Regions from separate parts of the Hydrogenophaga sp. L310 genome, predicted to be linked through region 3. Evidence: predicted binding sites of a transcription regulator. Region 3 holds the regulator's gene; each other region holds the start of a gene.
What was found. The regulator LexA, encoded in region 3, represses DNA repair genes until DNA is damaged. The targets are predictions, from matches to a motif close to ACTGTATNNNNATACAGT.

Region 1: AC0GNO_RS20580 (PA0069 family radical SAM protein) is a predicted target of LexA. The motif match lies at 1,200-1,217, and genes of this name have one in related genera.
Region 2: AC0GNO_RS11445 (DNA topoisomerase IV subunit B) is a predicted target of LexA. The motif match lies at 1,170-1,187, and genes of this name have one in related genera.

Annotation. Positions count from the first base shown of each region.
Region 1 covers NZ_JBVPZA010000016.1:68,971-71,232, forward strand. The annotation lists gene AC0GNO_RS20575 (oxidoreductase-like domain-containing protein) at 1-86, shown strand, start outside; gene AC0GNO_RS20580 (PA0069 family radical SAM protein) at 83-1,177, opposite strand; gene AC0GNO_RS20585 (hypothetical protein) at 1,360-1,902, opposite strand; gene AC0GNO_RS20590 (YDG domain-containing protein) at 2,176-2,262, opposite strand, start outside.
Region 2 covers NZ_JBVPZA010000005.1:261,573-263,834, reverse strand. The annotation lists gene AC0GNO_RS11450 (MFS transporter) at 1-1,053, opposite strand, end outside; gene AC0GNO_RS11445 (DNA topoisomerase IV subunit B) at 1,220-2,262, shown strand, end outside.
Region 3 covers NZ_JBVPZA010000015.1:38,928-41,189, reverse strand. The annotation lists gene AC0GNO_RS20050 (D-2-hydroxyacid dehydrogenase family protein) at 1-436, opposite strand, end outside; gene AC0GNO_RS20045 (hypothetical protein) at 519-899, opposite strand; gene lexA (transcriptional repressor LexA) at 1,034-1,720, opposite strand; gene AC0GNO_RS20035 (asparaginase) at 1,858-2,262, shown strand, end outside.

The DNA of each region.
Region 1 (2,262 bases), on a different contig from region 3:
GCAACGGCTGCGTGTGGGAGGGGTTCTACGAAGCGCTGCACCACTGGCGGGTGGACACGCTGGCGCTGCTGGCCGCAGCCGCCTAAAACAGATCGCCCTGCCCGCGGAGGGCCGCGGGCCGGAAGAGGCTCGTGTCCAGCGGCTCGCGGTCGCGGTTGAAGCCGAGCCGGTCGCAGGTCTTGACGAAGCGCTGGCGCAGCAGGTCGGCCCAGAGGCCCTGGCCCTTCATGCGGGTGGCGAAGTCGGCGTCGTAGTCCTTGCCGCCGCGCAGGTCCTGCATGCGCGCCATCACGCGCGCGGCGCGGTCCGGATAGTGTTGCGCCAGCCACTGGCGGAACATCTCGCTCAGCTCCCAGGGCAGACGCAGCACCTGGTAGAACGCACGCCGCGCACCCGCTTCGTAAGCGGCTTCGAGCACACGTTCCATGTCGTCGTTGATGAACGGGATCTGCGGCGACACGCTCACGCCCGTGGGCACACCCGCCTCGGCCAGCGTGCGCAGGGTGCGCAGGCGCCGGTGCGGCGCGGCCGCGCGCGGCTCCAGGATGCGCGCGAGCTGCGCATCCAGCGTGGTGATGGTCACGTACACCGCGGCCAGGCGCTGCTGCCCCATGGGCGCGAGCAGGTCGATGTCGCGCTCCACGCCGCTGCCCTTGGTCACCATCGCCAGCGGGTGGCGCGCGGTGTGCAGCACTTCGAGCACCTCGCGCGTCAGCCGCAGCTCGCGTTCGACGGGCTGGTAGGCGTCGGTCACGGTGCCGATGGCCAGCAGGTCGGGCGCATAGGCCTGTCGCAGCAGTTCGTCGCGCAGCACGGCGGCGATGTTGCGCTTGGCGATGATCCTGGTCTCGAAATCCAGCCCCGGCGAGAGGTTCAGGTAGCTGTGGGTGGGCCGGGCGTAGCAGTAGACGCAGCCATGCTCGCAGCCGCGGTAGGGGTTGAGGCCGAGGGTGAAGCCGATGTCGGGCGAGTCGTTTCGGGTGATGGCGCTGCGGGCGTCTTCGAACGTGACCTGCGTGGCCGGCGCGGCGGCTTCTTCGCCCGCGACGGCCGCATCGTCCAGCGTGCCCCAGCCATCGTCGAACGCCGCCCGCAGATCGCGCTCGAAGCGGTGCGGCTGGCGGTGGGCGATGCCGCGGCCCTTGATGGCGTGCAGGGGAATGAGGATGTCGGGCATGGCGGGACGCTGGAAGAAAACCACTGGATGGATATCCAGACTTTAGCGTCAACGCCCTGAAAAGACCACCCCACCCGACCCACCGCATGCCAGGCGGGAGCGCGTGGAGCCCGCAGCGGGCGCGGGGTCGGGCCACTCTGCAGGCTCCCGGCCGCGCGGCAGTCCACCGGTGCCGGCGGGGCCTAACGTTCGGCCTGCAGGCTGGCCGCTTCCTCGACGTCGTAGGACCCGAACACTTCACGGGCCGAGCGGGTTTCGGGCAGCACATACACAATGCCGTCCGTTCCGGTAAAGGCCGGACTCAGCACCTTGTCGTAGAACTTGACGGGAAGGTTGATGCAACCATAGGAAATCCGGCGCTCGGCCGGTGACGAACTGGCCAGCCTTTCGACGCGGCGTTCCCTGGCATTGCCTGTGGCCACACGGTGCATGGAGATGGCCGTGTCGTAGTCCACCCAGAGCATTTCATCGCCCTTCATGTTTTTGTCCAGGTTCGCCACAAAACGGCCTGCCGGCGTGGTGCGTTCCTCCGGGCGAATGGTGGACATCTTTTTGGTTCCAATGCCGGGAACCGAGTGATCGCCGATGGCCAGTCCGAGCAGCACGGAAGACGCGCCACTCAGCTTCCCCTGGGCATCGAACACGAAGACCTTGGCCTCCCGCTTGTCCACGATGACAAATGGCTTGTTGCGGTTGTCGCCCGAATCCACCACCCAGTGGGCCACGTGCCGGGCTTCCGTGGAGGCTTTGGCCTGCGCAAAGTGGGCGCGTCGTGGGCTCTTCCCCACCGCTGCGGTTGGCGTTGGCGTGACCGCCGGGACAGCATGGCCTTCAGCGGACCGCCCCGACAATGCCGACCCCGACCCGGTGCCAGGCCCGTGCGCAGCATCGTGCGATGCGTGCGCCTGGGTGCTGATCAGTCCAGCGGCCAGCAAGCCCAGGAAAATTTCGCGGATCATGAGCGCCGTTCTGTCACAGGTTTTCTCACAACCGCCATTTCAGTTGCGTTCCGGCCGGGGCTTGCGCACGGGCGGCTGGTACACCTCGGGCGGCGTTTCGACAGGCACCACAACAGGCACGGAGAC
Region 2 (2,262 bases), on a different contig from region 3:
CACGAAACCGCCGAGCATGGAGAGGTGTGCCACACCGAAAATCTGCGCCACCACCGCGTTGGTCGGCGGAATGGTGGACAGCCAGAGTACGCCCATGACGGCGGAAAACACATACACGCTGGCGGGCGACAGCGGCACGATCAGGAAGACGCTGATCGCCACCGCACGCGCCAGGTAAATGAAGGCCAGGATATGGCGCTTGGGCATGTGCTGGCCCAGGGCACCTGCGGCGTAGGTGCCGATCACGTTGAACAGGCCGATCAGCGCCAGCGCATAGCTCGCCACCTGGGGCGACAGACCGTTGTCTTTCAGGTAGCTCGGCATGTGCACACCGATGAACACCACCTGGAAGCCGCAGACGAAATAGCCCGCCATCAGCAGCTGGAAGCTGCGGTATTTGAAGGCCTCGCGCAGCGCCTGGAGAATGGTCTGTTCGCGCTTGGGCGCCACGCCACCCACAAAACCCGGCTCGCGCAAAAACAGCGCCAGCGGCATGATCAGCAGCACCGCTGCGCCCAGGAACAGCAGCGCCTCCTGCCAGCCGAACGCGCTGATGAGCCAGCCTTCGACCGGCACCATGAGGAACTGGCCGAACGAGCCGGCCGCGGCCGCCACGCCCATGGCCCAGGAGCGCTTTTCGGCCGGGATCTGGCGCCCGATCACGCCGTAGATCACGGCGTAGGTGGTGCCGGCCTGGGCCGCACCGATCAGCACACCCGCGGTGAGCGCAAAGGTCAGCGGTGTGGGCGAGAGCGCCATGCCCGCCAGACCCAGCGCGTAAAGCACCGCGCCCACCAGCAGCACGCGGAAGGCGCCAAAGCGGTCGGCCGCCATGCCGGCAAAAATGCCGAACAGGCCCCAGGAGAGGTTCTGGATGGCCAGCGCAAAGGCGAAGTTCTCACGCGTCCAGCCCATTTCCTGGGTGATCGGCAGCAGCCAGAGGCCGAAACCGTGGCGCACGCCCATGGACAGGGTGACGATGGCAGCGCCGCAGGCCAGCACCTGGAACGCAGAAAGACGGGGGGGCGACGCGGCGGCCGGGGAAGAAGTCATCCCGAGACTGTAGCGAATCCGGCCTTTCGGTGGGTGTCACCCCGGCGCGTGGGGTCATGAAATCGGCGGCCATGATTGATGCGCAGCGCGAATCGGTAGAGGTGGCAGGTGTTTGGTCTGTAATTGCATCCAGTGTTTTTGGACGGGGCGCATACAATCCGCCCCCATGGCGACCCAATCCACGAACGAATATTCAGAAGGCTCCATCCGTGTCCTCAAGGGACTGGAGCCGGTGAAACAGCGTCCGGGCATGTACACCCGGACCGACAACCCGCTGCACATCATCCAGGAAGTGCTGGACAACGCGGCCGACGAAGCGCTCGCCGGACACGGCAAAAAGATCAAGGTCACGCTGCACACCGACCACTCGGTGAGCGTGGAAGACGACGGCCGTGGTATCCCCTTCGGCCTGCACCCGGAAGAAAAAGCCCCGGTGGTCGAGCTGGTCTTCACCCGCCTGCACGCCGGGGGCAAGTTCGACAAGGGCAAGGGCGGTGCCTACAGCTTCTCCGGCGGCCTGCACGGCGTGGGTGTGAGCGTGACCAACGCGCTCTCGACACGGCTCGAAGTCACCAGCTACCGCGAAGGCCAGGTGGCCAGGCTCGCGTTTTCCGCGGGCGACGTGATCGAACAGCTGGTGATGACGCCCAAAGGCGAGGGCGACCGCAGGCAGGGCACCACGGTGCGCGCCTGGCCCGATCCGAAGTACTTCGAATCCGCCGCTTTGCCCATGACCGAACTCACCCACCTGCTGCGCAGCAAGGCGGTGCTGATGCCGGGCGTGACGGTGACCCTGGTCAACGAAAAGACCAAGGACACGCAGACCTGGCTCTACAAGGGCGGCCTGCGCGACTACCTGCAGCAGACGCTCAACGGTGACCCGGTGATCCCGCTGTTCGAAGGCGACGGTTTCGCCGATGCCAAAGACGACAACTTCGCCGATGGCGAGGGCGCCTCGTGGTGCGTGGCCTTCACCGAAGACGGCCAGGCCGTGCGCGAAAGTTACGTCAACCTGATCCCCACCAGCGCCGGCGGCACGCACGAAAGCGGTCTGCGCGACGGTCTGTTCCAGGCGGTCAAGGGCTTCATCGAGCTGCACGCGCTCTTGCCCAAAGGCGTGAAGCTGCTGCCCGAAGACGTGTTCGCCCGCGCTTCGTATGTGTTGAGCGCCAAGGTGCTGGACCCGCAGTTCCAGGGCCAGATCAAGGA
Region 3 (2,262 bases):
AGTTGGCCGGCATCGATGCCGCCTTCAGCCCGGACTGTTGCCAGGCACCGTGTTTGAGGCTGGCCACGTATTGTGGAATCCGGCGCATGGACGACATGATCAGCGCCCAGGTCAGTTCGGCGGCGGCGATCGGTGAACTGACGCCTTCGGCCACCGCGATGCCGCGCTCGGTGCAGGCATTGACGTCGATGTGGGGCCCGACGCGGCCAGTCTGCACGATCAGTTTGAGGCGCGGCAGCTTTTCAACCAGCTGCCGCGTGATCTGGGTGCGCTCGCGGATCAGAACCAGCACATCGGTATCGCGCAGCCGGACCGAAAGCTGGCCCACGCCCTTGACGGTGTTGGTGAAAACCTTGGCGGGATAGGGTGCCAGTTTGCTGGCACAGGGCAGTTTTCTGACCACATCCTGGTAGTCGTCAAGGATCACAATATTCATGGCCTCTATTGTGCCCGCAGGACCACCGCGATCCATTTGTCGCGGCTGGTTGTTCCCGGCCGAGCGGCACAGCCGGGTGGGTTCAGGCGCGCAGTTGCGGGCGCTCCGACTGGAGTTCCAGTGCCGCCAGGCGTTCAAGCTCTGCGCACACATCGTTGATGCGACCGGAGATCACCAGCCGCCCATCGGCGCGCGGACTGCCTGAAGTGTCCATGGTCCTCAGCACCCGCACATGGCAGGCTCGGACCATGGCATGGCTGGTGACGCGGTGCCCGGTGATGACGCCCGTGCGGCTGTCCGCAGGGCTCTTTGGGGGACGGGTCAACCAGCCGGCACGGACAAAGCGTTGCAGGATTTGCGGAAGCGAGCGAGCGGTGCCCACCCGTTCAAATGAGGGAGGCAGCCAGCTGTCGATGAGCAGCAGCGGCGTGCGCCAGGTGTTGGTGTTGAAGCGGATTCCCATGCGAAACTCCAAAAGGGGTTGAACACAGGCAGGATTGCGGATGAAGTCGCCAGCGCAGGGATGTGCCTGGTGCGCGTGTATCACGCACCAGACCAAACGCCCGCCACCTGCTGAGGCGACGCAGACCCGAAGGGTCAGAGCTGGAAGCTGTTGCGGATGAGCCCCACCGCCAGGCCTTCGATTTCAAAGGGCTCTCCCGGTTCGACGACGATGGTCTTGTAGTCCGGGTTCTCTGCATGCAGTTCGATCAGATGCTGGCGCCGCATGAAGCGCTTGACGGTCACGTCGTCGCCCAGGCGGGCCACCACGATCTGGCCGTTTTTGGCTTCCTTGGTGGATTGCACGGCGAGCAGGTCACCGTCCATGATGCCGACGTCCCGCATGGACATGCCGCGCACCTTGAGCAGGTAGTCGGGCGTGCGCTGGAACAGGCTGCGCTCGACGTGGTAAGTCTGCTCCACGTGTTCCTGTGCCAGGATGGGCGAGCCGGCGGCCACACGCCCGATCAGGGGCAGCATCAGCTGCGACAGGCTGGGCAGCGGCAGTGTAAGCTGGCGCCCCCGCGACTCGTTGATGGATTGGAGGTCTTCGTTGCGCAGGCGGATGCCGCGCGAGGTGCCGCTTACCAGCTCGATGGCGCCCTTGCGCGCAAGGGCCTGCAGATGTTCTTCGGCTGCGTTGGCGGACTTGAAACCCAGCTCATGGGCGATTTCCGCACGCGTTGGCGGAGAACCGGTGCGAGCAATGGCACTCTGGATGAGTTCCAGAATCTGTTGCTGGCGGGCGGTGAGCTTGGGCGGGTAAAGCGGCGACTCGATCATGGGGACCTCGTGAAAATGCGGGGAGGAACTCACTCTGGTGAGACTCGCGACCGGGACTGGTCAGATCAACAAGCTGTTTTCTTATCCAGTGGCTGTATTTTTAACCAGTTTTGGAGACTTGGCAAGTGGCAGATGCAATGGAAACCCGGCGGTGCGTCATTCTGGGCACGGGCGGCACCATCGCCGGCCGGGCCATCCGACCCGGGGATGGCGTCGGGTACGTGGCGGGTCAGGTCCGTGTTGAGGACCTGCTGGCATCGATTCCGTCCATGGCGGGATTGCCCCTGGAAGTGGAGCAGGTGGCCCAGGTGGACAGCAAGGACATGGGCTTTGCACTCTGGCAGCAGCTGGCCACCCGGCTGGCCTTTCACCTCAGCCGGCCCGAGGTGGACGCGGTCGTGATCACGCACGGCACCGACACCATCGAAGAGACCGCGTTCTTCCTGCAAACCGTGCTGCGACCGGCCAAGCCGGTGGTGTTCACCTGCGCGATGCGACCGGCCACGGCGCTGGTGCCGGACGGGCCACAGAATCTGGTCGAC